Regions from separate parts of the Oceanobacillus kimchii X50 genome, predicted to be linked through region 1. Evidence: riboswitches for the same ligand, from Rfam matches in the RefSeq annotation. Region 1 holds a riboswitch; each other region holds the start of a gene.
What was found. Region 1 has a riboswitch for S-adenosylmethionine ahead of C794_RS05830 (5-methyltetrahydropteroyltriglutamate--homocysteine S-methyltransferase). Riboswitches for the same ligand answer to the same signal wherever they lie in the genome.
Positions count from the first base shown of each region.

Region 2: it holds a riboswitch for S-adenosylmethionine, as region 1 does, so the genes downstream of both, C794_RS06945 (Fur-regulated basic protein FbpA) here and C794_RS05830 (5-methyltetrahydropteroyltriglutamate--homocysteine S-methyltransferase) in region 1, are expected to answer to the same signal.
Region 3: it holds a riboswitch for S-adenosylmethionine, as region 1 does, so the genes downstream of both, C794_RS14940 (carboxymuconolactone decarboxylase family protein) here and C794_RS05830 (5-methyltetrahydropteroyltriglutamate--homocysteine S-methyltransferase) in region 1, are expected to answer to the same signal.
Region 4: it holds a riboswitch for S-adenosylmethionine, as region 1 does, so the genes downstream of both, ssuE (NADPH-dependent FMN reductase) here and C794_RS05830 (5-methyltetrahydropteroyltriglutamate--homocysteine S-methyltransferase) in region 1, are expected to answer to the same signal.

Region 1 covers NZ_CM001792.1:1,078,106-1,086,248, reverse strand. Annotated here, with positions in the region: gene C794_RS05840 (CBS domain-containing protein) at 10-699, opposite strand; gene C794_RS05835 (MBL fold metallo-hydrolase) at 773-1,702, opposite strand; SAM riboswitch class I at 1,968-2,070, shown strand; gene C794_RS05830 (5-methyltetrahydropteroyltriglutamate--homocysteine S-methyltransferase) at 2,231-3,334, shown strand; gene C794_RS05825 (glutamate-5-semialdehyde dehydrogenase) at 3,412-4,659, opposite strand; gene proB (glutamate 5-kinase) at 4,656-5,774, opposite strand; gene C794_RS05815 (NRDE family protein) at 6,186-6,956, shown strand; gene C794_RS05810 (cytochrome ubiquinol oxidase subunit I) at 7,015-8,143, shown strand, end outside.
Region 2 covers NZ_CM001792.1:1,299,578-1,307,720, forward strand. Annotated here, with positions in the region: gene C794_RS06910 (MFS transporter) at 1-399, shown strand, start outside; gene C794_RS06920 (pectate lyase family protein) at 710-1,708, opposite strand; gene C794_RS20670 (hypothetical protein) at 2,120-2,308, opposite strand; gene C794_RS20375 (IS3 family transposase) at 2,452-2,577, opposite strand; gene C794_RS06925 (CynX/NimT family MFS transporter) at 2,936-4,147, opposite strand; gene C794_RS19770 (hypothetical protein) at 4,347-4,595, opposite strand; gene C794_RS06935 (hypothetical protein) at 4,715-5,014, shown strand; gene C794_RS06940 (HAD-IIIA family hydrolase) at 5,011-5,550, shown strand; SAM riboswitch class I at 5,652-5,752, shown strand; gene C794_RS06945 (Fur-regulated basic protein FbpA) at 5,828-6,028, shown strand; gene C794_RS06950 (hypothetical protein) at 6,118-6,447, opposite strand; gene C794_RS06955 (GNAT family N-acetyltransferase) at 6,574-7,092, shown strand; gene C794_RS06960 (class I SAM-dependent methyltransferase) at 7,106-7,825, shown strand; gene C794_RS06965 (HIT domain-containing protein) at 7,853-8,143, shown strand, end outside.
Region 3 covers NZ_CM001792.1:2,865,283-2,873,425, reverse strand. Annotated here, with positions in the region: gene C794_RS14950 (catalase) at 1-94, shown strand, start outside; gene C794_RS14945 (hypothetical protein) at 264-1,481, opposite strand; SAM riboswitch class I at 1,907-2,015, shown strand; gene C794_RS14940 (carboxymuconolactone decarboxylase family protein) at 2,214-2,882, shown strand; gene C794_RS14935 (LLM class flavin-dependent oxidoreductase) at 2,949-4,319, shown strand; gene C794_RS14925 (sodium:solute symporter family protein) at 4,516-6,036, shown strand; gene C794_RS14920 (hypothetical protein) at 6,104-6,724, opposite strand; gene C794_RS20515 (LXG domain-containing protein) at 6,741-8,143, opposite strand, start outside.
Region 4 covers NZ_CM001792.1:3,259,429-3,267,571, reverse strand. Annotated here, with positions in the region: gene C794_RS16655 (ABC transporter ATP-binding protein) at 1-511, opposite strand, end outside; gene C794_RS16650 (DoxX family protein) at 771-1,283, shown strand; gene C794_RS16645 (superoxide dismutase family protein) at 1,456-2,040, shown strand; gene ssuE (NADPH-dependent FMN reductase) at 2,242-2,793, opposite strand; SAM riboswitch class I at 2,886-2,993, opposite strand; SAM riboswitch class I at 3,118-3,227, shown strand; gene C794_RS16635 (LLM class flavin-dependent oxidoreductase) at 3,308-4,363, shown strand; gene C794_RS16630 (ATP-grasp domain-containing protein) at 4,377-5,321, shown strand; gene C794_RS16625 (MFS transporter) at 5,522-6,712, shown strand; gene C794_RS16620 (DEAD/DEAH box helicase) at 6,782-8,143, shown strand, end outside.

The DNA of each region.
Region 1 (8,143 bases):
AAACTCCCCCTATATCTCCATGATATCCCAATTGGTAATAATGCCTACCAACTTTTCATCTTCTTTCCCTGTTTTTGTAATAAGCAAAGCCGCAAGTCGATTACCTTTTCCAACTTGTTCTGTAAATACGTCAGCAGCTTCATATACGGACATTTCCTCGCTTATAAAAAGATGATTATCTGATTTTTCGTATTCTAAAATATCTTTAGCAGTTGCATCCGTTATTTGTTGACCATCGTTCATAGAATTTGCTATCCATCGAGCAATGCCCTTGTGTGTAATTAATCCTTTAAAATCTTGATTCTCATAAATAGGTAACTTCGTTAATCCTCTATCTCTTACTACTTGAAGTAACTTTTGCATAGAATCGTTTAATTGGAATGTAACAACTTGTTTTATGAATGCATTCTTTACTTGTTTTGGACTTGTAAAATCTTCTTCTATTTTTTCGATACGTTCCACAATTGTATCATGAGGTTCTGCAATCGCATAGGAAACATCGATACGGTTATGAATAATTGCATTTCTGAGTTCAGCAAATTCCAATAAATCCTCGTAGTATCGTTTTATCGTAGCATTAGAGTCTGATAGAACTCGCACTGCTCTAGAGAAACCCATTTCTTTTTTGTTTAATTGTGATTTTAATGCTTTGTCAATACGATTAAATGCTGTGATAAAGCGCTCTGAATTTTTATACATATCTATTTCTCCTATCTTTGCGTTCTATCATTTTAACCGTTCAAACTTAACATTAAACATTCACTTATATCGTTTATTTCGCCTTGTAAAGTACTTTGCCGTTTTTTTCTATACTTCGTATGTCCTGATTTTCCGCTAAATAAATTAACCGAGTTAATGTCGCCATAAACTGACTGACAAAAGCTGTCCCTTTCATAGGTCCATAAATTTTAGTTGTTATTTTAAAAGCAGACATCGGTTTGTCCGATAAAAGTTGTTTGAGTTCCTCAAGACGAAAGAGATGTCGATTATAAGTTTCCATTATTCGTTCTGATAAATTTTCCATCTCTTTTCCATGACCAGGTAATGCTAATCTACTCGGATATTCCTGTAATTCTAATAAAGATGGTAAATAGTCCTTTAATGGGTTCAACTCTTCTCCCATCCATAAGCCAATCACTGGTGAAAGATGCTCTAACACATGATCACCTATAATCATTATTTCTTCTTGCTTATTATAAAAACAATAGTGATCAGGAGCATGTCCAGGTGTCCAAATTGCTTGAAAAGGCTGATTACCTAAGATGATTTGATCACCATCATCAAAAAATCCGTCTGGTTCAAAATCATAGATAAAAGAAAAATCCTTTATTTTTAACGGTAATGGCGGTGTACCATGACGTTTAATTAGTGATTTCATTCTTTCCATATGTGATTTCCGATCTTTTCCCTTAAGCATTTCTTTATATCCTCGTCTAGATACAAAGACGGGGATGGCATATTCCTCTTGAAACCATTTTGCTAATCCTATATGATCCTCATGAGTATGCGTTAATATCAGCTTTTCAATTTGATAATTATCCAAAACCGCCTTCCAAGTTTCCTTAGTTTCCGTGGCATAAATACCGGTATCTATGACAGTATATCCTTTTTCTCCTTTTATTAAATAGCAATTCACTTCCCCCATTGCACCTTTAAACCGCACTACTAATTGAAATATATCTTCTGTCATTTTCTTTAGCATGAAATACCTCTTTCTAACACCATTCAATGTATAAATGAGCATATTGTTATTTTATCGTTCCAAGATGGAATTGCAAGACAAAGGAACTAAAAATACATCAAAAGCAAATAACATAAAAAGATACTTTTTATTTTGAGATATCTATTCTTCCTCGAAAGAATGGTAGTTAAATTACTGTCGTTTACATACTCGATAAATATTTATTAAAAAACTATTGACATCCTATTCGATATCTTATAAAATTTCTATTAATTAAATATGACAATTCTTATCCAGAGAGGTGGAGGGACTGGCCCAAGGAAGCCTCGGCAACAGACTTATTTAAGTACTGTGCCAATTCCAGTAGCGTAAATGCTAGAAGATAAGAAGAGTATATCGTACGGTTTCCTGTACCCTCTTCTTACTTGTAGAAGGGGGTATTTATTTTTCCCCTATTCTCTGTACAGAACTGTCATATGTTAGTTTCATAGAGCAAGACCCTACTCTGTGAGACTAAACAAAATTTAATGGAGAAAGAAGGAAGGAAAAATGACAAAAACAATAATCAAAGCACCATTTCGAGCAGACCATGTAGGTAGTTTGCTACGACCAGAGCGTTTGCATCAGGCTAGAAAAAATTATTCGGATGGAAATATCTCAGAAAAGGAATTGAGAGACATTCAAACAGAAGAAATCAAGCGGATCGTAGACAAACAAATTGAAATAGGTCTACAAGCTGTTACGGATGGTGAGTTCCGTCGTTTATGGTGGCATACGGACTTTTTAGAAGAATTGAATGGTATTGAAGGATATATTCCAGAAAAAGGTTACTTATTTAAAGGAATTGAAACAGAGAGATATAACATTCGTAATAACGGAAAGATTAGTTTTCCAACAGACCATTCATTTGTCAAAGATTTCATTGAATTTAAACAGATAGTAGGGGAGCGTGCTGTTGCAAAACAAACCATTCCTAGTCCAAATCAATTATTTCACAAAGGAACACGCAACCCAGAAGTTTATCCAGATATTCAATCTTATGCAGAAGACATTATCACTACGTATCGAGATGCAATCCAAGCATTTTACGAAGCTGGATGTCGATACCTGCAATTGGATGATGTATACATTGCCGGCTTGAACGTAGATGAGTTAATAACATTTGAAGAAGATTTATCTCGTCAAGAGTTGATTGATTTATCTTTATATGTTGTAAATAGTGTACTTGAGAATAAACCAGATGATTTAATCGTAACTACACACTTATGTAGAGGAAACTATCGTTCTACTTGGGCATTCGAAGGCAGTTATGCTCATATTGCCCCAACCTTATTTGCTAATGAAAAAGTGGACGGATTTTTCTTAGAATATGATGATGATCGTTCAGGCAGCTTTGAACCTTTAGCTCATATACCTAATGGAGGACCACAAGTCGTAATTGGAGCAATCACTTCTAAATTCGGTGTGCTAGAGGACAAAGAAGAGATCATTAAGAAAATCAAAGATGCTTCACAATATATTCCGTTAGATCAAATTTCGCTTAGTCCGCAATGTGGATTTGCATCAACACATCAAGGAAATAAATTAACAGAAGAAGATCAGTGGAATAAATTACGTTATATCGTTGAACTCTCCAAAGAGATTTGGGGATAAGCTTAATAAAATCTATAAATAACTCCAAACTACTTATTAGACTTCCTATATAAGCTGAAAGTAGTTTGGAGTTTTAATTAATTGCGAATTTGGCCTGAGCCTGAAATCACAAATTTAATTGAAGTTAATGCTTCCAGCCCCATTGGACCTCGAGCATGTAATTTTTGTGTACTAATCCCTATTTCTGCACCATATCCGAATTCAAATCCATCTGTAAATCTAGTTGAAGCATTGTGATAAACTGCTGCAGCGTCAACTTGAAGTTGAAATTGTTCAGCATTAATCTTGTTTTCAGTTATAATAGCTTCCGAATGACGTGTACCATATCGATTGATGTGGGCGATCGCTTCTGATACTGAACCAACTATTTTTACACTTATTTCACTTGCTAAATACTCCGTTTCCCAATCTTTTTCCTCTGCTCTTATAGCAGTTGGAAATCTCTCCATAACGAATCCATCCCCGTGAATTGTTATGTCATGAGATTGCATGCTTTTTAATAGTTCTAAACCATGATTTTCAAACCACTGTTTATGAATAATTAATGACTCGATTGCATTACATACTGATGGTCGTTGTAGTTTTGCATTCAAAACAATTTCCGTTGCCATCTCTACTTTAGCAGATTCATCTAGATAAACATGGCAGTTCCCTGCACCGGTTTCAATAACAGGTACCGTAGATTGTTTTACCACTGTTTCGATTAATTGTTTTCCTCCCCTTGGTATTAAAACATCCAGATATTCATTTAATTGAAATAGTTGATTCGCTACTTCTCTTCTAGTATCTTCTATTAATTGTACAGCTTCTTTTGGTATGGAGCTAGAAGTTAATGCATCATGAATTACATGAATAAGTGCTTTGTTAGAATGTATAGCTGAAGAACTACCACGTAATACTACTGCGTTTCCTGTCTTTATTGCAAGTGAAGCTGCATCAACAGTGACATTAGGTCTAGCTTCATAAACCATTCCAATAACTCCAATTGGGACCCGCTTCTTCGTAATAAATAAACCATTGTCTTTTTCTATTATTTCTAGGGTTTCACCAATAGGATCAGTTAATATAGTTACCTGTAAAATTGCTTCAGCTATATCTTGTAATCTTTCCTCATTTAATTTAATTCTATCGATAACCGAATCAGATAAACCTTTTTTCTTTCCCTCTTCTATATCCAGGACGTTTGCTGTTATTATTTCTTGTTTTTTATCTAGAATTGCTTGAGATATTAATTGTAATGCTTCATTTTTGTCATCAGTTGTAGATAGGGCCATTTGATAACTTGCTTGTTTTGCACTCTTAGCTTTCTCTATCACTTCATTCATAGTAACTCCTCCTTTATTTGATCAACCATAACCCACGAATCTCTGTGAATAACCTCAATAGCAGAAAGTTGCGTCACCTGTTTTGCTTTTTTTAATGTTTTGGCTGCTTTGAGCTCTTCCGATGAACAGCTCACTTGTCCTCTTCCTAATAATTTACTTCTATTATAAACTTCTACAACATCTCCATCTTCAAAATCCCCCTGAATATTTACCACACCAGCTGACAGCAAACTACTTCCGTTATACATAAGCGCTTGGGTAGCTCCATCGTCAATAAGTAGTTTTCCTTCTAATGTCGAGTGAAGAGAAATCCATTGCTTGCGAATGGAAATTTGTTTACTTCGAACACTTTTGACATAAGTACCCTCTCCATTACCATTAACTATTTCTAGTAATTTAGATATTCCTTCCCCCTTACCAATAAAAACAGGGACTCCGAGAGAAGTAGCAACCTTTGCTGCCATCAGTTTCGATTTCATACCCCCAGTACCTAATTTCGAACCCGATACATCTGTTTCCTGTATCATTTCGTCAGTAATTAAATCAATTGTGTCGTAGCGTTTCGCACTCACATATTTACCAGGGTGTTTATCATAAATTCCATCAATATCGGTTAATATAATTAATTGAGCTGCATGAATAGCTCCACTAACTAAAGCAGAAAGCATATCATTATCCCCAAACGTTAATTCATCAACTGCAACTGTGTCATTTTCATTAATAATCGGAATAACGCCTCGTTCTAATAACTCCAACATAGTAGAAGTAGCATTTTTATACCGTTTTTGAATCGAAAAATCAGTCCTTGTTAATAATAATTGAGCAGATCGAATATTGTATTCCATAAACTTATTCATATAAGTATGAATTAATAGACCTTGACCGATGGCCGCAGATGCTTGTTTTCCTTTTAATGTAACAGGCCTAGAAGAGTATCCTAGGTTTCGAAACCCAGCTGCAACAGCTCCTGAGGAAACTAAAATCACTTCGAAATTATGTTGATGTAACATAGCTAACGCATTTACATGATCTTCTAATTTTTTATGATCAATTTCGCCTTTTTCATTCGTCAGTGAGCTACTTCCAATTTTTATAACTACCCTCTTTTTATTCATATTCTTCTCCTCCTCATTATTCTCTAGATGTCTATTCTCAGATATAATAAAAAACCCTTTCATCCCAATTTAACAAAAAGGGACGAAAGAGTTTTCTTCCGCGGTACCACCACAATTTAGATGCGATCGAACTTGCATCTCACTTCTTCCATTAACGCTGGATAAACGCCCATGTTTGCATGAGACTCCAAAGGTAGGTTCTGATAAATCAGCAATGACGGAATCTCTCAGCTAATAAATTCCGATCTCTTTCATTCGATATTTACATACTATTCCTCTGTTAAACGTTCAACTGTATTGTAATTTATTATTATCAGTTTCTCATTAATTGTCAACAGCTTTACTTATATCAATCTGATTTTTAGGAAAATCAATCCTTTCCATTTATAATTATGAATAGGAGGTTTGATTATGTGTTTAATAACTTTTGCTATCCAAAAACATTCACTATATCCATTTATATTGATTGCCAATCGTGATGAATTCTATGATCGCCCCACTGCAAAAGCTACATTTTGGGATGATGCTCCAGAAATTCTAGCAGGAAGAGATTTAAAATCAAAAGGTACATGGTTGGGTATAACAAAAAAAGGAAAAATTGCAGCAATTACCAATTACAGAAACCCTTCACTTCCTGAAACAGGCAAATATTCAAGAGGAAAAATACCTGTTGATTTTTTAAATTATGAAATAGATTCAACACATTTTTTATCTGATTTAGAACAAGACAAATCCTTATATTCGGGATATAATGCTTTATTTGGTAATTACCAAAAGCTCTATACTTACAACAATATTTATAATAGTAGCGAACAATTAGATTCAGGCATTCACTCATTAAGTAATGATAAACTGAATACTCCGTGGCCAAAAGTATTAAAAGCCAAAGATTTATTACAGTCGTACCTAGAAAAAAACCAAAATATTTCTAGCGAGTCGTTGTTTCATATCTTGAAAAATGCTGATAAGCCTAGTGATCAATGTCTTCCTGACACTGGTGTAGGAATCCATTTAGAACGAAATTTATCATCTATGTTCATAGATACGGGTAATTATGGAACAAGAACATCTACGATTATTTTAGTCGATAAAAAAAGCAATGTTACCTTTATAGAACGTACGTATCACCAAGGCAAAGCAATAGGAGATATAAATTACCATTTTTCGATTGTATCCGATTAATTTTGTTAATCAACGGGTAAATTAATACAATATGATTGTTCTATAAGGAGGTCCACAAATGATATTCGATGATCCGGTATATGCCAGCCGAATGCTGACTTTACTCACCCTCTCTTTTCATATTATTTATGCAACAATTGGCGTCGGCGTTCCATTAATGATTATGATTGCCCAATGGATAGGAATTAAGAAAAATGACATGCATTACTTACTAATGGCAAGACGTTGGGCCAAAGGATTCATTGTAACAGTAGCTGTCGGAGTAGTTACAGGTACGGCTATTGGGTTACAGCTGTCACTGCTCTGGCCAAGTTTCATGGAGCTAGCTGGTAATATTATCGCACTTCCTCTATTTATGGAAGTATTTGCATTCTTTTTTGAAGCTATTTTTCTTGGTATTTACCTATATACTTGGGATCGCTTTGATAATCAAAAAAAACATCTCTTATTACTAATACCTGTTGCCGTAGGTGGCGGTATGTCTGCTTACTTTATTACGGTAGTTAACTCGTTTATGAATTCTCCAGGCGGATTTGATATTGCTAATGGCGAGCTTGTTAATGCTAATCCACTTGCTGCCATGTTCACAGTTTCCATGCCTACAAAAGTTGCGCATGTTTTATCTACTGGTTATATGACGATTGCTTTTGTTCTTGCTGCGATTGCAGCCTTTCGTCTATTACAAGGTTCAAATCGTGAATATCATAAGAAATCACTTAACATGCTAATGAAAATAGGTTTTGTCTTTGCCCTAGCAACAGCGTTAATTGGAGACCTCTCTGGTAAATACTTAGCAGAATACCAGCCGGAAAAACTAGCTGCTGCGGAATGGCATTTTGAGACTTCTTCTGAAGCGCCTTTAGTTATGTGGGGGATTCTCGATGACAACAATGAACCGCAATACGCATTGGAAATCCCTTATGCACTAAGTATATTAGCACACAGCTGGCCAACAGCAGAAGTTATTGGTCTAAATGAATTCCCTGAAGATGAGCAACCTCCACTTGTCATTCATTATTTTTTTGACACGATGGTGACCATCGGAGTATTTATGCTTGGTTTATCATTTATTTATTGGCTTGGTATTCGAAGAAGCTGGAACTTTGTCGAATCAAAATGGTATCGTAGGCTCATTGTTCTCGGAGGTCCATTATCGTTCTTAGCTATTGAAGCTGGCTGGTGGATGG
Region 2 (8,143 bases), 220 kb from region 1:
CAAAAAGTTATTATGAATAGAAAAGAGAAGCTCAAAAACTTTATAAACGAAGCTAGAGAAGGTGTCGATTATCTTTATGCGAATGATTCACAGATCGTTTCCACTATTTCTGCTGTCGTACTTGGATTTACAACTGTATTTATAGAGCTGACGATTATTATACATGCAAAAACAGCACTTCATTTTACGGAAACTTCAATAGGTATATTGCTTTCGTGCGCGGGAATAGGGAATATTATAGGTGTACTAATCATGCCAAGATTTAAAAGAATCAATTGGTTGTACCTATTAAGTAGTCTGCTGATGATTTCATCGTTAGGAATATTATTATTAACTTCAGTGCAATCATTGTACTTAGTGGAGTTGCTACAATTATGGGTACGCTTTTATCAGGTTTAATTTCAGAATGGGATTCTAACTTAGCCTTAATTTTAGGATTTATTGTTTTGTTATTGTGCGGGATATTCATTTTAAAATATAAACAACAAGGCGTTACGATGAACAAAATTCAACCAATCTATCATAGAGTTAAAGAGTGAGTCAATTGATTTTCTAACTGCCCTGGATAGTTACACTTAGTTGTACAGATTAGTTAAGGTCAGTTTAAAGAACAAATTGTCCAGTTACACCTTTACAATAAACACCCCAAAAGTTAGATTTTCACTCTAACTTTTGGGGTGCACTACATAACTGGACCTTTTTTGTATCCTTAAGGCTGAACTATTCCAACACCCGCAAACTGAGAAACCATTGCTTTGACATCTTGTACAGGAGTTAAATTGTAATTATAGGATACAGTGTAAGTGGTTGTTGAAGTAGTTGGCTGACTTCCTGTGCTATTTATATACAAGTTGTTGGAAACATTCCAATAGCCAGGTTCGTCGCTGTACCAATAACCTAAAGGATCCTTAGAATTTTCGAAGACATTATTTTCTACAAGCAATTCTGCACCCATCCGTGCATTAATACCGGTATCAATGATCCCTTCGAAATAATTATTGTAAAGGTGCCCTTCTCCATAACGGAAAGCAGGAACACGTGAATTCAAATTTTGAAAATGGTTATGATGGAAAGTGATGTTACGATCTCCATCATCACTATCGGAAGAGCCCATTAACATCGCTTTCCAGCTGTCATGGACATAGTTCCAGGAGAAGGTAATATTATGTGCATTTTTCTTTACATCAAATAACCCGTCATAATAATCTTTGTCCACATTTAAATCTGCATATAGCTCATTATGGTCTACCCAGATATTATTAGATGGTCCTTCAATACTAATAGCGTCTTTATCACCAGCTCTTACTTCGTGAATTGTGAGATTTCGAATGATCACATTATCTGCCCGCCATACTTTAATGCCGATACCGTCAAATTCGCCATTCGTTCCAACTCCAACAATCGATACATCGGAAACATCTTTGATATTGATTTTACTATCCGAAGTATTATCAGGTGTGATCGTTCCATCTACATAAATTTTTAATGGAGTGTTATCGTCTTTATCCTTTAAGGCTTGAATGATTTGGTCACCAGTGGAAACAGTTACAGTATCTCCTCCTTCACCGCCGGTTGTGCCACCATCAAATGTAGCAAACCCGGTCATACTGAAATCAGGAGTACTCGCAGAGACAGACTGAAAAGACAAACCTAAAGACAATATAACAATAAGACTTAATAAAAAGATTTTTACATTTTTTCTAATCAATTCTTCCACACCCTTTTAAGATTTTATATTTAGTCTGCTTATCCACAAAGTCCTACATCATCCCTCCTTTTTAAAATAATATCTAAACCTTATCACGAAAACGCTTACTTAAAAATAATCATTTATTCATATATTAAACATTCTGGTTAGTTTATACTAAATAAAATCCAATAAATACAGACTATATTTACTATAAAAAATAGCTAATTACCTCGTTTTTTAAAATTTATTATTTGTTATAGAAAGTATATTTTTAGAGAATCTAATACAATGATTATAGATTTTGTCTTTGATTAATATTTTTTTTCACAGTAATTTACTAATTATAAAAATGAGAGAATAAATTAACTCTGGACACAGTCTCATTGGGTTTTACACCCGCTATTTTAATTGGCCAATAAGAGAGAAAAATTAAAAGAATCGTTGATTACGGTCATTGAAGAAGTCGTTATTCAAGAAGTATTTAAAATAATATTGACCATCTGTACTAAGTAATGCTACTGCATTAGTGGATGATTTGTAAGTTACACCTGTAAAATCAGTAATTTCTTCACCTTTAACATTTGTCCCCCTTTGACAACGCGGTGGCTGAAGCGACATTCAAAAAGATCAAAACAGAATTTGTATATATACAGTTAAGATAGTAAGAAACATACTAGGTATTTTTCAAAGAAAAAATAAGCATTGGTATGTCAACACTAAAATGGACAAAAAATTATAGGGGTAGATGAGATGTTTAAATTTCACTTTAAATAACCTAGCGTTCCATGAATTCGAATGTTATTACACCAATGAAAATAATCATTAAGTTCAAGAACAAGATGTTCAAGAGAAGTGAAATGAGCTCCGTCCATAGTAGTATGCTTCAGTTATTAATATAAGTTTACAAGCCCTCATTTTATCTGTCCGATTTAGTGTAGCTTATCCAAAGGTACCTCATAGGCGAGATGAGTGCCCGGAATTAGAGGGTGCAGGAAAGTATGGTAACTCATAGGCGAGATGAACGCCCAGAATCAGAAGGAATAGAGAAATAAGGTACCTCATAAGCGAGATGAGTGCCCGAAATCAGAAGGGTCAAAGCAGAATGGTAGCTAATAGACAAGATGAGCGCCCGGAATTAGACGTTACATGGAAATCTGGTAGCTCATTGATTGGTAGGGTGATAATCCGTTTGCTTAAGTAAAAGAACTACCTTCCGCTTCAAAGGAAGGTAGTTCCATTCATTATTTATTCAAATTTAATCTTTTCGTTTTTCCCCGCGATGGTTCCGAGTATTGCTATACATAAAGCAACAATCATTAAAATAACCAAAGGAATAGTCCATCCATTGGTCCATTCTGAGATGAAACCAAGTAGTAATGGTCCAAGTGCAGCGACCATATAGCCGACCGATTGTGCCATACTTGATAGTTGTGAAGATTGAGCCACTGTTTCTGTACGAAGAACAAAAAACATCATCGCTAAACTAAATGCTGTCCCGGCACCGACTCCAGTTAACAATAAGAAAGCTATAATTAAGTTAGTTGATGATGTAAATGTTATTCCAAACAGTCCACTAAAAAATAGAAGTCCTGCGATACATCCAATTATTCGTTGATCATTCATTTTCCCTGCAATGATTGGCGCGACAAATGTCGTTGGAATAATTCCCATCTGTAAAATTGCAATAAACCAACCTGCGTCACTTTCAGAAAATCCTTTTGCTAATAAGATATCTGGAAGCCAAGTAAACAGACTATACGGAATGAATGATTGAAAACCCATAAAGAATGTTACTGCCCAAGCTATTTTCGACTTGAATAATGCAGTAGGAGGTTGGCTCTTTACATCTACAAACACCTTTTTCCGTGATGAACGAATCATGGGTAGTCGTAATAATAATATAATTACGGCAATCAAGGAAATGACGCTCCATACTTGCATTGCGTTGCGCCAATCCAATGAAGGAAAGGAAGTAATAGGGACAGATATTCCTGAAGCCAGCGCTCCAAATAAATTCATGGTTACAGAATAAATACCAGTCATAAGTCCGATACGATATGGGAAGCTTGATTTGATTAGTCCTGGCATTAGTACATTTCCCACCGATATTGCTATCCCCAGAAGCAGTGTGCCGAATAGCAACATGGATATATCACCAATTGATCGAATATATATACCTATGGATAATACTACCATTGCCATTAATAACGTAATTTCCATTCCTAGTTTTCTAGATAGAGTAGGAACAAATGAAGAAAAAATTCCAAATGCTATTAAAGGTAATGTGTTAATTAAACCGATCATGGCATTTGTTACCTCTAATTCATTTCTAAATATTGGAATTAATGGGCCAACGGAAGTGATGGGGGACCGTAGTGTTGAAGCTATGAAAAGAATCGCTAAAATTAATAGAAATGTATAATAACGCTGTTTTGTCGAATTTGAAATACGTTGCATGGTGTTTCTCCTTATGATTAATCTTCGTTAGCTAATATATCAAAGGTTAATTATACATAAATTGATCATAAGGAGAAAGATAATAATTATTGATTATTTATTCTGAGTTTTAAAGGATTTAATCCAAAAGGTAACCAAACACATATTACAACTTATGGTAAGTATGGGGCAATGACTAACATGATGATAGAAATTGATATTAAAAAAGTACTAACTGTTTTTGAAAATTTAAATTTTTATCACTTTTATAAAATCCAGAGAATTGTAATTTGTTCCGATATAATACAAAAATAGAAATAATGATACCAATACCAGCAATTAATCCTCCATAATAATTATCTAATTGAATACCGATGGATGAATAGATAAACATAATAGCTTTATTGAAAATAAATCCCAATAGACCAAAAATTATGAGTATCCGGATGATTTCTAAAGTGAATTTCATTTTCGGCTCTCCTTAAATAGCTATAAAGTTCTACAATAATCTAAATTGAGTATTTATTAAAATTTTGCGTCTATTATAAATAAATCTACGTCTATTTAATAAAAGGGGGAAAACTAGCAATGGCACTATTGAATCTAGCAAGTGTAATATTAGGGATAATAGCATTAATTCTTCCCGTTATCAATCTATTATCCACACATAAACATAAATTGAAAAAAATTATTCTAATGTTAGTAAGTCTAAGTGCATGTTCTATTGCAATATGTTTTCAGTTATTTTATCAGCATCACCTCGTGAAAATTCAGGATTGGTCAGCTTTAATGGATGTTTCAGGTAGCACAGTTTTGATATCTGCAATACTATTGGCTTTAACGGTTACTTTAAATATTTCTTCCATTTTTGGGATGAGGGAGTCATGATAAACAAAAAGCTTGAAGCAGTGTTTTTAGATAGGGATGGAACCATTGGTGGAGATGATAAGGTACATTATCCAGATGACTTTAAGTTGTTTACGAATTCGAAAAAGAATATAGATTATCTTAAACAATTTGTTCAAGTGTTTTCATTTACCAATCAACCAGGTATTTCATTGGGAGAGGCGAGTAAAGAAGATTTCTATAAAGAATTAATGGGATTTGGTTTTGATGATGTATTTCTATGTCCACATCATCATAAAGAAGGCTGTAAATGCCGAAAACCTAGTACTGGTATGTTAAAAGAAGCTACTTATAAATATCAGTTAAATTTAAATAACTGTGTTGTAATTGGCGATAGATGGAGTGATATGGTAGCAGCTTCCAAAACAAATTCAGTAAAGATATTAGTAAAAACAGGGGCAGGAATGTCAACGCTTCATGACCATTTTGAAAAACTAAAAGAAATTGAACTTGATTTTGTTGCAGAGAATCTTACAGAAGCAGTAAACTGGATTAGTAATCGATATCACCTATCATAGAAAAATGAATGAAACAAATCAATTTATGATATATAGATTGCAGAATTAAATCGCAGTAGACAAATCGGATTAATGAGTTTATAATTAAGTTTATAAAAATATACTTATCAAGAGAGGTGGAGGGACTGGCCCGTTGAAACCTCAGCAACAGAGTGCATCTGTCTGTGCTAAATCCTGCAAGCATTAGCTTGAAAGATAAGTTGAGGTTATCGTAATATACAAATTCTCTCTTCTTATCTTTGCCATGATCATACTTATAGAAGAGGAGGATTTAAATATGGCTTTCTGGAATGAAGATGAATCAGAAAGAAGAAAAAACGAATTAATTGAGAAATTAATTGCATCTAATCATTTTAAAAAAGGGAACAAACATCTTTATGAGCTTACTACCGCAGAGTTAGAATACGAATACTTTAAGCTTCAATTTAATGATCACCCACATGCTGGTAAAAGTGCCATTCATTGGGAGAATTTTTAACTTTATATTTTGATACAAACTTTATCCTCGCATTTGCGAGGTTTTTTTATTCCATTTTTACATCAAATGTATTACTCATAGCAAATTACTTAATTATCAATTACTTTTACATAGATAGTGTCTATTCCGACTGGCGGACCAATCTCTCTGACTTCTCCAGTAAATCCGACTTCAACTTTATCACTTACTTCAAAAGTAATTTCTTCTTCTACAGATAAATCAACAGTTACTTGATTTCCAGAATTTAAAATTGACCCTTTAGTTACTTTAACAATAGCAATATCATTGTTTATCGTCTGTATATTTCCAATAAGGCTATCCTGAGTTTTAAATTTGGCATTTCGAATGTTATTAATAGAAGTGCTATCACAAGAACTGGAAAATACTAACATAAATATTATACTGATGTAATTTATCATTATTCTAAAAATCTTCATATACAATCACACCCCTAATTGATATTATATATTATTAAATGAATGAGAATTATGTATTTTTCTGAATTGAATGATAAAATGGAGTGTAGTCTGTTGGAGGTGACTGGTATGCAAATAAACTTTAAATCAATACATAGTGAAGAGGATGTTAACTTAATTTCCACATTATATAGTAAAGTTTGGAGACAAGATTCTGAAGGGATATTCCAACGAATAAAGAAACATATGGACTATGATGGTTTTCAAGGGCATATGATTCTATCGGAAGAAAATAAGTTAATTGGTTTTGCTTATGGTTATTTTTCATTGAAAGGTCAATATTACCATGATCTTATTGCTAATCATCTGAATCAACAGGAGTATCAAGATTGGTTCTCCAACTGCTATGAAGTTGTTGAAATAATCGTGGACTCATATTATCGAAAGTTAGGATATGGAAGAGAATTATTAGACAGTCTGTTAAAAGGTGCCAAAACAACTACAGCAATTTTGACAACACAACAAGATAATATGACTGCTATACAATTTTATAAGAACCAGCATTGGGAACTAGTAAAAGAGCAATTTTATCCAAATGAAGATGGAAAAGCATTTGTGATTTTCGGTAAGAGACTAAAAAGACAGTAAAGCGAGGTAATATATGATTCCGCTAGTTTATGATCAATTAAATAGGTTTGGTGAAGACGATACATTTTTTCTTTCCCTATTAAAAGAGATAAAAGGGAAAAATCTAGCTGATCTAGGTTGTGGAACAGGAAGGCTCACCTTACATTTTGCTAAAGCAGGATTTGATATAACCGCAATCGATCCAAATAAAGAAGCAATTGAGCTTGCTAAGACGAAACAAACATCCAATCAAGTTGAATGGATTATTGGAGATAGTGGGGATCTAAAGACAAACACATATGATGTGGTGATTATGACTGCAAATGTTGCGCAAGTGTTTCTTACAGATGTGGATTGGGAGCAAGTAACAAGTGATGTTTTTCGTTCATTGAAAGAAGGCGGTTCTTTCATATTTGATACACGTAATCCAAAGGCTGAAGTGTGGAAAAAATGGATGGCAGATAAAACACCCGATGTTGCAACACATCCTAAGACAGGAGAAGAATTAGAAATTTGGACCGAATACGATGGAATGGACGAAAAACAAATATTTACGTTCTATGAAACTGTAAAAAGTGTTAAGTCTGGAGAGGTTATCCAACGTGAAAAACTGCAATTGCGATTTCGTAATCAAAAAGAAGTAAAGGTTGCCTTAGAAAAATCAGGATTTTCTGATGTTAAATGTTATGGAGATTGGGAATTAAAAGAGGCAAGTGAAGAATCATCATCATTTATCTTCTATGGTACAAAATAATGATCAGAAAATATGGAGGGGGAGTATATGATGGAAGATTTTTATTGTGATGAAGTTTTAAGTGGTAATACGTTAGTGGAGAAGGTCGTGGAAACAGAAAATGTATTAGCGTACCATCATACAAATCCATATTGGCCCACTCATATAGTTGCCATCCCGAAAGTTCATATTGACTCTCTTCTTTCTTTGGAAGAAAAAGATAATGATTTATTATTGGAGTTGTTTTTTGTAATCAAGCAGGTTGCAACTATGGTAAAGGAAGAAGATGGCGCGTGTCGTGTCATTACAAACCTAGGTAATTATCAAGATTCAAAACAC
Region 3 (8,143 bases), 1.8 Mb from region 1:
AGTATATAATACTGTTCAGGGTTATATGCAGAAAGCTTCAGAAGACTTAGCGAGAAAGCTGAATAGAGCTGTAACAATGATGAAAGAAGATTAATAATGTAATATAAAATCGTGTCGTTAAAAAATTCAACCGGTTTATTTTGAGTTTTACTTCTCTATTCATATAAGCTCTCTTTTTTTAATTCGGAGGTAGATAGGTTTACAATATAAAAACACCCCCAAGTTAGTTGTTAGAGGTGCAAATTATTAATAATCATTATTACTTACTGTCTTGTCTTTTTATGACCTTCTTCTGCTTCTTCTTGTTCTCTTTGTTCTTTAATCTGTTTATGTCTTTGACGTTGGCGATAACCGTATGTCGAAGATAGAACTACATCCTCATTCTCTAAGGCAGAGCCAAGTGCACCTATAATCGTTGCAATACTAGTAGCTGTCCATGCGATGTACAGATAGCTCGTAAAGTTAATTTCCTCATTTATTTGATTTTCAAGCAATTCTGCTGGAATAAAAATATTAACAGCAAAAGTAAATAAAACGTATAGAATAATATAATACAAACATACAGTTGATAGCAAGGTAAAAACGGTAGTAGCATTATATAATTTTCGAATATAGTCATCTTTACCATCTTGAGGTCGTTCCCACAATTTATGGGCTACTATAATCCAACTTACCATGGACGTAATAGCAATAAAAGTTAGTAAAATCATCCGTGGTAATGAATAATAATCACTCAACTGCCATAGTGTTGGGAAGACCAGCGCGTATGCTCCGGTAGTAAATGCAATCATAATTACTTTCATAAATGCTGGAAAGAGTGACCATGGGCGATTGGCTCGTACCATTCCGGAAATGATTCGTATAGCAATACTCCATTTCCGTGGAACAGTAAAACGAACATCGATATTGCATTCACCATGCGTCTCATGCTCATCAGGTGTTTCTCGTTTAATAGGGGAAATTCTTTCTAAGAAACGTTTTCCGATTAAGCGTGTTGAACTTTTATTCTTCAATTCTTTATAATCTTCATTCATAGATTGAAGATGAAGTTCGGCCTTTTTTCTATCACCATCAGAGCTGCCATAATACATTTCGTTTACTAACTGTAATATGGACTCTCGTAGTCTTTTAATCATCCTTGTTGAGCCCAGACTAGGCATGCTAATTAATGCTATGTTTTCGTCTTGATTTGCTTCTGCAATAATTAGCCGTTTTTCTTTGAATAAAGGTAAATCTGTAAGACAAATTCCAAAGTCCCAGTCGTTTTTTTTCTTCTTATTTTGAGTAGCTTTTAGAATGTCAATAGATTCACCAGTACCTGTAAGTGGGTCTTCAATATATTGAACCTCCCATTCGCAATCATCGTCTACGTAAAACTGTAGTAGATTTGGGAGTTCTTCTTTTAATTTTGCTGCAATATAGTTGGGATAACCTGGAGCTGAAATTAAACCAATACTCCTACTAGTTGAACATGTAGTCATAACTTCACCCTTTTCATTGTGCCAATATTAGTATGTTATTCTGTTTAGCCGAAAAGCAAAGGGTTTAAACTACAATTTTAGGTTAACTTAGTAGATGAACTGGCGACGTATAGAGAATTATAACTTATTAAAACTAGGTAGTTATGGTAGTTTTAAATTGTATTATGAAGGTACATTGTAATACGGTTCCATAAAAGTAGCTATGTTACAGACAAAAGTCTACGTAGTCGAATGGGTGAACATGTAATTTCTTCCGAATCCACAAGTCGAATAAAAGTCTAAGCCAGAATAAATAAAAACATATACAATATAGTCCAATTGGTTTAAATTTTTCATTACATTGAATTAATTGAAAATTAACTATTGACAGTTATTTGCTGGTTCGTTATGCTAATATACAAATCTTACACAACTATATAATATTTTCCTTATCAAGAGTCGGGGGAGGAACCTGGTCCGTTGATCCCGCAGCAACCAGTTACAGTTAAGTAACATGGTGCTCATTCCAGCAAGCTTATGCTTGATAGATGAGAAAAGTGTTTATGCCCACTAAATGAAACTCTTCCTCATCGGAAGGGTTTTTTCTTTTTTCAAAAGGGGAGTGTAAAGAAAAACTGGAACAATGTGACTTTAAATATGACTAAACCAATAAGTTAACTTTATTTAGGAGGCAATAGTTACACAAGCCAAGCAATCGAAATTTTTATTAAAACGAAAAGGAGAGAGTGTATTATGCCAACTACAAAAACAGGGAGTCTTTATAAAAAATCGTATTTCAGTCGTATCCAAGAATTAAAGGAATTTGCACCAGGCGTATTTAATTCGTTCTTTGCCTTCAACAACAAAGCGCTTGAAGAAGGGAAGCTTTCCGTGAAACAAAAAGAATTAATTGCAGTGGCAGTTGCTCACATTACAGGTTGTCCATACTGTATTGAACTCCATGTAGGAAACGTAAAAAACCAAGGTGCTGATAAAGAAGAAGTAACTGAGGCAATATTTGTTGCAACAACATTAAAAGCAGGCTCTTCATTAGCGCACGCAGTAAATGGATTGAATGCATATGACGGAAATGATGATGATGAGTTATATAAAGCTTCCTACTTTAAACGACTACAAGAACTTGGTGAGATAAGTGATGATGCTTTCAAAGCTTTCTTGAAATTTGATGGAGCGGTTTTAAAAGAAGGTAAACTTACATTGAAGGAAAAAGAGTTGATTGCAGTAGCCTCTGCGCATACAACAGGATGTGCTTATTGTATTGACTTGCATACGAAAAATGCAAAGGAAGCTGGAGCCAGTAAAGAAGAGTTATCAGAAGCTATTTTTGTAGCTGTTGCTCTTAAAGCAGGTTCTGCATTAGCGCACAGTGTCAATGCATTAAATGCTTACGATGAAGAGTAGTTTAATAGATTCCCAATGTTAATTAATGTAATTATCTTATTCAGATACTAAAAAGGAGCTGAGCATATGGCAAAACAAATTCATTTTAATGGATTCGTGCAAAATTCACCTTCCCCTCATTCAACGGGGCTTTGGAAACATGAGAAAGATTATGGAATAAATCATAATCGTTTAGGTTACTGGACGGAAATTGCGCAAATTCTAGAACGCGGCAAATTTGACTCGTTATTTATTGCTGATGTATTAGGGACGTACAGTGTTTATGGGAAAAGCCATGACGCAGCGACGAGAGGCGCAGTTCAACTTCCTGCACATGATCCTTTACTTCCTATTACAGCAATGGCCGCAGTTACCGAGCATCTTGGTTTTGCGCCAACAATTTCTACTACCTATGCACAACCCTATGTACTAGCACGTCAGTTATCCACATTGGACCATTTAACAGGAGGAAGAGTTGGATGGAATGTCGTTACTTCCTATTTGGAAAGTGAAGCAGTCAATATGGGGTTAACAGAAAGGTTACCGAAAGAATTGCGTTATAATCGAGCGGATGAATTTTTAGATGTGGTATACAAACTTTGGGAGCGTAGTTGGGATGAGGATGCGGTGATTTATGACCGTGCCAATGATACTTTTGCTAACCCAGAGAAAGTTCGCTTAATTAATCATAGTGGGGAGTTTTTTAATGTGCCAGGACCGCACTTAGTTGAACCCTCGCCGCAACGAACGCCAGTATTATTCCAAGCGGGAGCATCACCAAAGGGAAGAGATTTTGCGGCAAAACATGCAGAGGCAGTTTTTACAAAGCAAACATCTATTGAATCGTTGAAAAATTATTCTTCCGATATTAAGAAACGTGCTCAAGAAAAAGGAAGAAATCCAGATGACGTTAAAATATTCCCATTGATGTTACCAATTGTTGGCTCAACAGAAGCAGAAGCGATTGCGAAGTATGAGGACTTCGTAAACCATATCAGCTATGAAGGTACGGCATCCTTACTATCAGGACATACAGGAATTGATTTTTCAGAGTATAATCCAGATCAATATATTGAAGATATTGAAACAGAAGCAGTACAAGGGAATCTAGACCTGTATACGAAAGACCCATATCGTAAATGGACATTACGTGAAGCAATAAAAAATCATGGACTTGGAAATGGTTGTCCAAAGTTTGTAGGTACTCCAGAACAGATCGCTGATCAAATACAAAAGTGGGCTGTTGAAGGTGATATAGATGGTTTTAATGTTGCATTAGCAACTTCTCCAGATACATTTAGAGATTTTGTAGATCATGTAATACCTATATTACAAGATCGTGGAATCTATCGTACGGAGTATGAAGGAAATACATTACGTGAAAATATATTCGGTAAAGGGAAAAAGCGATTGGCTGAAAATCATGTAGCGAAGCAACCAAGAAAGGTTCATACATAATATTTTTAGGTGTGAACTAGATTAGTAAATTAAAACCATGCCACTTCCGTTGACATGGGTCTATAATTTTACAATCGTTTGAAAAGGAGTGAATAGCAGATGGTCACATATTATTTTATTGGAGTTGTCGTCTTCTGGATAATTGGTTTGATTATCTGGAATAAATTCTACCCAAAAGGAATGGAGGAGGACACGAATGCTGACTGATAATCAAACGACTCTTGCGTGGATCATCGGAGCGTGTCTCTTTGGCTACTTTTTGCTCATTGTTTGGTTTGGTAAGCGAGGAGCTAAATATAGTCGTTCAATGAAGGGTTTTTCCATTGCTAAAGGTAAGGTGAGTCCATGGCTAATTGGAATTAGCTTTGGTGCAACCTATTCTAGCGCTAATTTATTTATTGGTGTGCCTGGATGGGCGTATATGTATGGTACACCTGTACTTTGGTATACTTTAGGGTGTTTTGGAGTCACATGGATTGGCTTATTACTTGTAACAAAAAAGTTTTGGGAACAGGGGCAAAACAATGAAGGTAGTTTAACGCTCCCCCAATGGCTAGGTAATCGATATAATAGTAAAGCTTTACAAGTCATTGTAGCGTTATTAATTCTATTTAACATCTACTATATAGTTGCCCAAAACGTAGGTTTAGCAACAATGTTTGAAACAATTATAGGAATACCATATTATTGGGGAATCTTTTTTGGAGTTACATTAACGATTTTATATATTAGTATGGGTGGAGCATATGCACAACTAATTACAGATGGAATTCAAGGTATTGTGATGTCGGTTATTTCCGTGCTTTTATTTCTTTCTCTTTTTTGGACAATCGGGGGAGGATGGGGAACTTTAGGAAATTTAACCGGACAATTAAATAATGCTAATCCTGCTTTAACAGCTCCAACAGCTGCAGACAGTCCATTTTATAGTGGGTTCGCCATTATGGCAATTCAATGGTTTTTACTTAGTTTCGTCCTTCTTCCACAATTAATGAATAAAGTATTATCTGTAGGGAAGAAAGAAGACCTTCGCACATTTACATTATCTGCGGGAGCAACCCTGTTTTTTTTATCTACATTCTCTGTGTTCGCTGGTTTAGCCGCAAGAGTTCTGATACCAGGATTAACATCATCCGATAGTGCAGTCCCAGCATATGTATTGGAGTATTTCCCAACGGTTCTAATTGTATTGATTGTAATGGGAATGGTTTCGGCGATTCTATCGACTACAGATAGCTTGTATCTTGGTATGACGGCAAGTATCGGAAATGATATCTATAAAGTAGTTATCGCTCCTTTTCTTTATAAGAATAAAAATCTATCTGTAATGCAAATAGATCGGAAAGCAGTCCGAGTAGCTCGAATTGCATTATTTATTATCGGACTAATTTCGTTATATATGTCATTCAACCGTCCAGAATCTCTATCATTACTGCTACAATTCGGGACATCGGCGATCATTAGTGGAGTAGTAGCCCCACTAACACTAAGTTATTTTTGGAAAAAAGCAAATCGTGTTGGTGCCATAGCTTCCGTAATCGTAGGTGCAAGCTGCTTTATGACTCTTACTGGTTTTGGGATTCAAGATCATGTGTTTACCGCATTGCTTTATAGTTCCATGCTTGGCTATGGAGTTATGATTGCTGGAAGTCTGTGGGCAGAACATATGAACAGTCATAGGAAAGTTAAACAAATTGAGCAACAGCAAGTATTGTAAATGATGGAGTCAAAATAAAAATACGAACGAGCTCTCATATAGGAGAATCTTTCGTATTTTTATTATATTATTTTCCCTCTATTTTTCGTTTCTCAAATTCCCTAAGCTCATCTACAAATGCGGTAAAGTTATCGGGAGTAAGTTTAACTATGTCTGTACCTTTTCCACCATGTTTCTCAATGGTTCCGTCTTCATATTGTAACCATAGCCTCCAACTGTAACCATCTTCATATGTTTCAGCATCTTCAAATGTATAATCTTCTTCCCAGTTTTGTACATTGTGTTTTTCTAATATGTTGTTAACTTCAGCAGTGTTATTCACTTCGATTACACCGTCTTGTGCACGTAACCCTCTACGACTGATAATAGGATTTTTATAAATTTCATTATTTTTAATATCAATAGCTATTGCTTGATAAGGATCGTCTATACTTGTTTCGTCAAAGAAAATTTTGATTACATTGTCTAAAGGTTGTTTTTCAGCAGCTTTTGGTGCTTTTTCAATGTTTTTAAAGTCATAGATATCTATTTCACTCATGTTATCATCCTCGCCCTCATCGACTTTATTTTGTTCTTTTGTAGTATCTGAATCAGTTTTGTCGTTTCCGCTAGTTCCTTCTGACTGCTGACAACTTATTAAGAAAAAAGAGGCTACGATTAGTAGTAGATATTTGATAGATTTGGACATGTGATCCCACCTTTTACTACATGTTATTAAGCATTTCATCCATATGTTCTTTAGAATTTGGCAAGAATTCACCAACACTATTTAACTGCTGATCTTTGAATTCAGAGTCTTCAAGCATGTAAGCTGCGTAGTAACTTGCAAACCCTTCTTTATTCGGTTCATTGATTCTTTCTTCTGAATTCTCATCTATCCAATAGGAATTGTCGTGGTGACCCCATTTGCCAACTATTTCATTCACGGTTACACCACCATAAACATCAGATGCGTTATTATGTTCATCTGCTTGTAATTCACGGGATATTTGTGTTTGTACTTCACCATATAGCGTTTCTTCTTCAGCTGTTAATGAAACACTAGATGGACCTTCATAAATGAATTCCTCTGTAATATTATTTATTATAGCTTGTTTTTCTGTCGAAGATAGATGGTCATATTTAGAATCATCAAGTCTATGGTTAATCTCGCTTTGTACTCTGTTTGATACATCACCGTGCATTTGATTAGCTAATGTCTTACCATTTGATGTGTAATGATCCGAGTAAAACCCATCCATACCATTCTCTACTCCATGATTATAATCAATAGCATGACCTAGCTCATGAAAAAAAGTAAAGTATGCACCTCTGGCATTGGTACGATCCTCTGTCATGCTACCCATTGTGATGCTATTATCACTAGATCGGTAGAATGCCCCACCACCAGCCTCAGGATCGGCAATGGTCACTTCGTCTAAATACTTTAAAGACATTGTACGATAAGGTTCTTCAGAGGTATACATGAGAAACTTAATTTCAATTTGATCTTTGTCTTCAAGAGGAGAGAGAAAATCATTAGTTTGATCAACATACTGATTATTAGTTTCTTCATATTTAATAATTTCAATTACTTTATCTTTATCCTCTGGATATTGTTGAAGGTACTCGGCGTAGTGCTCTTCTGCTTTTCTAGTGTAATGAATATCATCTATTGTGGAAATCCAACTTAAATCCATTCCTTTCGTTTGAAAGGTACCATTATCGCTGTTAAATCCATTCCCATCTTGAACCTGTTGAAGGCCAGTCATCACTGCTTTAGCAAGACTTATTGCTGTGTCAAAGTTACTACTGGAACTCGAATTATACGCATAAAGATTCTCTAGTTTCTCTTGGAGTTTTTGTTTCATTCGTATATAAATTTGAATCATCATGTTTTGAAATGGTAGTACAACTGTTGCGTCACGCAAAGCTTCAATACTTTTATCAATTTCTTGAATTTGTTCTATTACTTCTTGTTCAATGACATCCGTTGTTGCTACTTGCTCTCGAAATTCGCTTGGATAATTATCATTCTGACGAATTAGCTCTTCACAAAGGTAGATGATACCTTGAGTTAGAGGGAGGTACACATCAATGAGATAAGATTTTGCTGAGGTATATGTTA
Region 4 (8,143 bases), 1.6 Mb from region 1:
TAAAAATGTCCTGACTGACCGGATCCAATCCTGAAAAAGGTTCATCTAAAATTAATAAATCAGGTTCATGGATAATTGAACCAATGAATTGTACTTTTTGTCCCATCCCCTTGGACAATTCTTCTATAGATACATTTTCTTTTCCTTCTAAATCAAATTTTTTTAAGTAATAAAGTACTCTTTCTTTTGCTTGTTGAATTGGATAATCCTTTAAATCTGCTAAATATAATAGAATATCCATGACTTTTACATTTTTGTACAATCCTCTCTCTTCAGGTAAATATCCGATTTTATTTTTAGGTATTCCTTTCCCATTATAATTAAACTGAACAGTTCCACTATCAGGGTACATAATTCCCATAATATTACGAATTGTAGTAGATTTTCCTGCACCATTAGGACCAAGAATAGCCATGATTTCACCACGGTGAACTTCGAATGAAATTCCTTTTAAAGCTTGTTTATCTTTAAAAGACTTTTTCAAGTTATGAACATGTAATAAAGGCTCCATTCAATTACCTCCTTGATTGAATTTATTCATCGATAGTATAAGTACGCTTTACTTATGTGAAAAGTTTCAATTTAATTTTAATTGTTCAAAAAGTATTCACTACTTTGTTACTAATATGTGAAAACATTCACAAAATGTGGTTCCAATAACAAGAAGGTGCTATTATAAAAGTGTGATAAGGATATCCTATAAAACAATATGTGAAATGTTGAACAAATGTTATTAATTCATTTAATTCCAAATAAGGAGTGAAAAGGCAATGATGAATTTTATTAGAAATCATAAAGTAGCTGCAGGGTTATGGACAATTATTCGAGTGTATATAGGTTATGTTTGGTTAACCAGTGGTTTAGGTAAATTAATGGGGGGAGAATTTGATGCGAGTGGATTCTTGCAAGGAGCTGTTGCTCAAACTGGTGGTGAACATCCAACAGTTCAAGCTTGGTGGGGTGCCTTTTTAGAAGCAGTTGCTCTACCAAATGCCGATTTATTTACAGTTTTAGTAATGTGGGGAGAAGTATTAGTAGGTATAGCATTAATTCTTGGATTATTCACAAACTTCGCTGCTTTAATGGGTATCACCATGAACTTCGCATTCTTATTTAGTGGAACAGTCAGCACCAATGCACAGATGGTGTTACTGACAATCTTCATCATCGTAGCTGGAGCAAATGCTGGTAAATACGGATTAGATCGTTGGGTAATGCCATATATGAAACAAACTTGGAAAAATAGAAAACAGAAACAAAATAAAACAACAGTAGCTGCTTAAAATAGGAATCTAAAACTCCCAAACGAATAGTTTGGGAGTTTTTTAAATAATTATAATGGATTTTACAATTACATATTATGCCAAATTTCGCGTTTAAATCTAAGCTAAGTTGTGAATGATAGATATAGGTAATAATTATATATTCATATCTTCAACGAAAGGAGTAAACATAGTGAAAAAACAATGGGTATATGTATTGTCGTTTATGTTAATTACCCTGTTACTGATAGCATGTAACGATGATCAAACAGGGCAAGAAAATCAGGATAAGGGTGAGGAAGCAGTAGAATCGAATGCAACTGCAGAGGAAGAGGTTTTAGTCTCACTAGAAAATAACGAAGGACAAGTTGTTGGAACAGCTACATTAACAGAAGGTGAAGAAGGAGTTCATATTTCATTAGAGGGTGAAGATTTACCAGCAGGAGAACATGGTTTTCATATTCATGAAGTAGGTAAATGTGAATTGCCAGATTTTGAATCAGCTGGCTCGCATTATAACCCAACAAATGCTAAGCACGGATTTAATCATCCAGAAGGACCTCATGCAGGTGATTTAGAGAACATCACCGTAAATGAAGACGGAACCGTTCAGGCAGAAGTTGATGCTCCAATGGTGACTTTACAAGCTGATACGGAGAATACATTGTATACAGAGCAAGGAACCTCATTAATGATTCATTCCGGTCCAGATGATTATAGGTCTCAACCATCTGGTGACGCAGGAGATCGTATTGCGTGTGGTGTAATAGGAGAATAATTAATTCCATTCTTAAACTTTAAGAGACTAGGACAAAGAATAAATGTTCCTAGTCTCTTTTCTACTTTATTATAATTGTGTTTGGTGGAAGACTGTATTTGTATATATGAGATTGGTCCTGGGTATGTCTCCATAGACCAGTATTGATACATCGTATCAAAAACGTTAAAGAAATTCGTTTATTCATTGATTAAAGTCTCCTCAATAAGTTGTTAATGCTTGTGTCGAAGTTCCTTCAACCATTTGTGCAAAATAGTCCACCTGTTTCTTTGCTCGTTGTAAGATATTATTATCGATAATAGGGATTTCGTGTTGTTTATCTATTTGTTCATCTAAAAAATATAATCCTTTGAGGTTATGTGCTTTTAAAGTTGCGAGAACAGGTTTTAATGTGTACTCAACCGCTAATAAATGTGCAGGGCTGCCCCCTGTCATAATTGGTAAGACTGGTGTGTGTTTAAGTGCATCCTGGGGCAATAGATCAATTAAAGCTTTCAAAACACCCGAATATGCTCCTTTATAGACAGGAGAACCAACGATGACACCATCTGCCACTTGGATTTTTTGGGTTATATTCTTAATAGCCGCACTTTGAAAATTCCCTGTAAATAAATCTTCATACGGCACATCTTTAACAGAAATATGGGTTACAGAAAATTTCTGTTGGATTAGTTGATCACCTAAATAATGTAAGACCTTTTCTGACCTAGATAGTTCGGAGGGGCTGCCGGACAATGTCACAATGTTGTTCATTTTACCTATCTCCTTTGAAAATAAATTAGAATATAAGAAAACCCGCGATAAGCTTAACAAATAAGAGCGTCGCGGATTTTTTTTAATCTGGGCTCTTATCTTTCAAGAAATATAACTTGCTGGAGGTAGCACCTTTCTAATGAAATTAGAGGTTGCTGAAGCGTCAACGGGCCAGGTCCCTCGGCTTCTCTTGATAAGATGTATTAATTTTTTATATATTCTAATATATCAATCCCGATAAGTCAACTTTGTTTTGTGAGGAAATTTAATTGACAATTCTATCAGCTTGTATTATTATCGTTGAAACAAACTAAATAATGAAATATCTTATCCTGAGAGGTGGAGGGACATGGCCCACAGAAGCCTCGGCAACAGGTTCTAGTTTGAATACTGTGCCAAATCCATCAAGCATTTTTATGCTTGGTAGATAAGAGAAGACGGTGACAGAGCTCTTTTCTTATCTAAGGAAAGGGCTTTTTTAGTATTATTACAACTATAGACATGGGGGATGAAAATGAAGTATGGTTTTTGGTTGCCGATTTTTGGAGGTTGGCTTCGTAATGTAGAAGATGAGCAGATGCCTCCTACGTTTGAATATGCGAAACAGGTAATTCAGCATGCTGAGGAATGGGGCTATGATACGACATTAATTGCTGAATTATATTTAAATGATATTAAAGGGATAGAAGCGAATTCTTTAGAAGCTTGGACAACAGCAGCTGGGTTAGCTGCTGTAACAAATAAAATTGAAATTATGACAGCGGTTAGACCGATATATCACAATCCAGCAGTAATTGCGAAAATGGCTGCTAATATTGACCAATTAAGTGGAGGAAGATTCACGCTAAATGTTGTTTCTGGATGGTGGTCAGAAGAAGCGAAACAATATGGTGGAGACTTCACTGAACATGATGAGCGGTACGATAGAACAATCGAATTCCTAGAGGTTTTAAAAGGACTTTGGTCGGAAGGTACCTTCTCTTACTACGGGAAATTTTATCAGGTAGAGAATACGAAGTTAGCACCAAAACCTATTCAACAACCGAATCCAATTCTATATGCTGGGGGAGAAAGTGAAAAAGGGAAGCAAGTAATTTCTACTTTATGCGATGCATATGTGATGCATGGTGGAACAGTAGAAGAAATTCAAGAAAAAATAGGTAATATGAAAAATCGGAGAAATAATCTCGATAAGGAAGCATTGCAATCATTTAGTATGGCTGCCTACGTGATATGTAGAGACTCTGAGGAAGAAGCATTACAAGAGTTGGAAAGAATTACATCAATAAAAGACGAAAAAGGATATGCAGGAATGAAAGATTTTACTTCTAAATCCCAATTAGAACAACAATTACAAATAAAAGATTATTCTGTTTCGAACAGAGGGTTACGTCCGAATCTTGTAGGAACACCTGAACAAATTGCAGAAAGAATAATAGAATATGAGAAAGTTGGTTTGGATCAGCTATTACTACAATGCTCCCCTCAATTGGAAGAGTTGGAACGATTTGCTAAGCAAGTGATGCCGAAAGTAGAAGAATTAAGAAAGAAGACATCTACGTTACACTAAAGGAGTCATGATAATGAGTAAAATTTATGTTTTACATGAAAATATGGAATGGACAGAACATCTTATAAAACGATTTAATGATTTAGAACTTCCTTATGAAGATTGGTTACTTCAAGAAGGACATATAGATTTACTGAGTGAACCACCAGAGGGAATATTTTATAATCGCATGAGCGCATCCTCTCATACAAGAGGAAATCGTTTTGCGCCAGAGTTTACAAATGCTGTGTTAGCGTGGTTAGAGTTTCATGGAAGAAAGGTTATTAATGGTAGCCGTGCCCTACAATTGGAAGTAAGTAAAGTTCAACAATACTTGGAACTTGAGAGGTTTGGTGTAAAAACGCCAAAAACAGCTGCAGCAGTTGGAAAAGAGAATATCTTAAAAGCAGCAGAACAATTTGAAGGAAAAAGTTTTATTACCAAGCATAACCGAGCAGGAAAGGGATTAGGTGTACAATTATTCCGATCAACGCAAGCTCTTCAATCGTATGTGAATAGTAGTAATTTTGAAGAACCGATAGATGGTATAACGTTATTGCAAGAATATATTGTATCTCCAGAATCTTATATTACACGTTGTGAGTTTGTAGATGGGAAATTTGTATATGCTGTGAAGGTGGATACTTCAGAAGGATTTGAGCTATGTCCAGCAGATGCTTGTTCTGTGGAAGACTTATTTTGTCCAGCTGGAGAAGAACCTGAAAAACCTGCAAAATTTCAAGTTCGGGAAGGATTTAATCACCCAATAATAGAACAATACGAGAAAGTTTTAGCAGCAAATGATATTCAAATCGCTGGAATCGAATTTATAGAAGATGCGAATGGAAATATTTTTACGTACGATATTAATACCAACACAAATTATAATTCAGAAGCAGAAGAAAACTATGGAACTTACGGAATGTTAGAAGTTGCGAAATTTTTAGAAAGAGAATTAGAACAACTAAAAGTTAAGTAGTAAAAGAGAAGATGTAGAGATAACGAGCAATGATTTGGATCTTGGTAACAAGACAAAATGATTGCTCGTTTTTTTGTTAGATATTTCATAAACCGAATAATTAGTAACTCTAAAATTAGGAGAGTCGATTGATTTTAATTATTAAAAAATTCTTGTATAATAACATCGTAATCTAACTAAACATAGAGGGAAGTTTTTTTATGGTGCAAGAAGTAAATACTAAAACTGACTTGGGTAAAGAGAAAATTTGGTCTAGGGACTTTCTATTTATTTGGATAGCGAATTTTTTTATTTTCCTAGGATTCCAGATGACATTACCAACGATTCCATTATTTGTAAAAGAACTTGGCGGTAGTGATCAAATGGTCGGTATTATTGTTGGTATATTTACATTTTCAGCATTACTGATTCGTCCCTATGCAGGGCATGCTTTAGAATCGAAGGGAAGAGGATTTGTTTATTTGTTAGGCTTAGGCATTTTTGTCATATCTGTGGGAGCTTATGCATTTACAGCAAGTCTTGTATTACTTGTCATTATTCGTATTGTCCAAGGAATCGGCTGGGGATTTTCTACAACTGCCGGTGGAACTGTTGCAACTGATCTTATACCGCCAAAGCGTCGAGGCGAAGGTATGGGTTATTTTGGTTTATCAGGAAATATTGCATTAGCATTTGGTCCATCCCTAGGATTAACATTAGCTGGTATTATTTCGTTTAGTCAGTTATTTTTATTTTGTGCAGTATTTGGTTTAATTGCATTATTATTTGCCTTGAAAATTCACTATAAAAAAGTGAATTTATCACCGCATAAAACACAAGTAGCTCGATTTGATGTGTTTGAAAAATCTGCTATACAACCTTCCATTCTCTTATTTTTTATTACATTTGCATTTGGAGGAATTGCTACATTCTTACCCTTACATGCAATGGAAAAAGGAGTAGAAGGCATTCATTTGTATTTCTTGATTTTTGCTATTTTTATTATGATATCTCGTACATTTTCTGGTCGAATTTATGACCGGAAAGGACATAAATATATATTTTTACCAGCAGCAGTATTGATTTTTGTTTCCATGTTGCTGTTATCTTGGTTACCTAGTACGGCTATTCTATTGACGGCAGCTGGATGTTTTGGATTAGGATTCGGAGCGGTCCAACCAGCTTTACAAGCATGGGCTGTAAATAAAGCACCTAATGATCGGAAAGGAATGGCTAATGCAACGTTTTTCTCTTCATTTGATTTGGGAGTAGGGATTGGCGCAATTTTGTTTGGACAAATTGCTTCCTGGTTTAACTATGCTTCGATTTACTTAACTGCAGCAGGATCAATTGTAATTTCAATGCTTATTTATATTTTCATAGTGCTTAAATCGAAAGAGAAACTTGCGTAATTCGTATAAAAATGGGTATTTTTACTATATAATAGAAGAAATCGGTCAAAAAAGGTGGGTTAATAAGCTTTGAAAAGTATTAAAGATATTGATATTCAAAAACTATTTCCTTCTGCATTTTATAAGCGGGGATTAACCTATTATAAAAATGACCAAGTAAAAGACGTTGTATTTGATCGTAACCATAATGTTTGGACTGCGACAGTACAAGGTTCAGAGGATTATTTTGTTGAAATTGGTTTAACTGATATGGAGAAAGGTTCCATTGATACATTTTGTGATTGTCCTGCTTTTGAAACATTTGGTTCTTGTAAGCATATTGTAGCAACATTAATTGCTATAACAGCTATAGAAAAAAATGGAGGTACGTCCATAAGACAACCAAATTTTTATCGCTCGAGCAGGTTTATTGAAGCGATGAGTAATATTTTAACCCCGTTAGATGCTGTAGAAGAAGAGAATTATTCTAAATCAGAAATGTCGGTAGAGTATATAGGAAGCTGGACGTATGATCGACGATTACAGTTAGAAATAAAAACGGGAGAACAACATCGTTATGTCGTTCGAAATGTAGCTTCTTTTTTAGATGCGGTACAGGATCAAGAACCGTTTTCATTTACGAAGAAGTTTACTTATGAACCGTCCATACATTCTTTTGCTGAAGCGGATATGGAGATCCTTCGTATATTGCATGATCTTTGTAAGAACGAAGAATTGTATGATAGCTATACATTTGGGGGGAAAAGTACAGATAGAAGGTATGTAACTATTCCACCTTATGTAGTGAAAGATTTATTATTTAAGCTTGTAGATCGTAATTTTTATATTGTTGATAATGTGAGCCAGTATAAGGATATACAATTGCAAGAGGCTGAACTTCCCTTTCAATTTTATATAACAAAACAAGATGAGCATGTTGTTCTGTCTATGTCTGAATTAAAAGAGACTATCTTTTTTCCTTTATATAATATTCTGTTTCAGCAAGGAATCTTTTATTTTCCAACCTATGAGCAAATTCCAGTTTTACAACAGATGGAAAAGTTCCGATTTGAAGATATGAATTTTGATGTACCAAAAGAACAAACTGATACATTCCTATCTGAAGTTATGCCTTCACTTCAACGCGTTGGTGATATTGATATGGATGAGCAACTATCTGATGAACTTATCAAAGCTCCATTACGAGCAAAATGTCACTTGGAATTAAGAGAGGGATTGATAATTGGGAAGTTAGAATACCATTATGGTTCTCATAGTATTGACCCTTTCCAAGGGAAAAAAGATCATCAGGTCATGATTATTCGAGATGTACCGCAGGAAAAATTAATCATGAAATATATTGAAGATGCAAACTTTAGATATAACGGAAAAGAACTGTATATGGATGCGGGGGAAGAAGATTTATATAATTTTCTTTATCATGTCTTACCG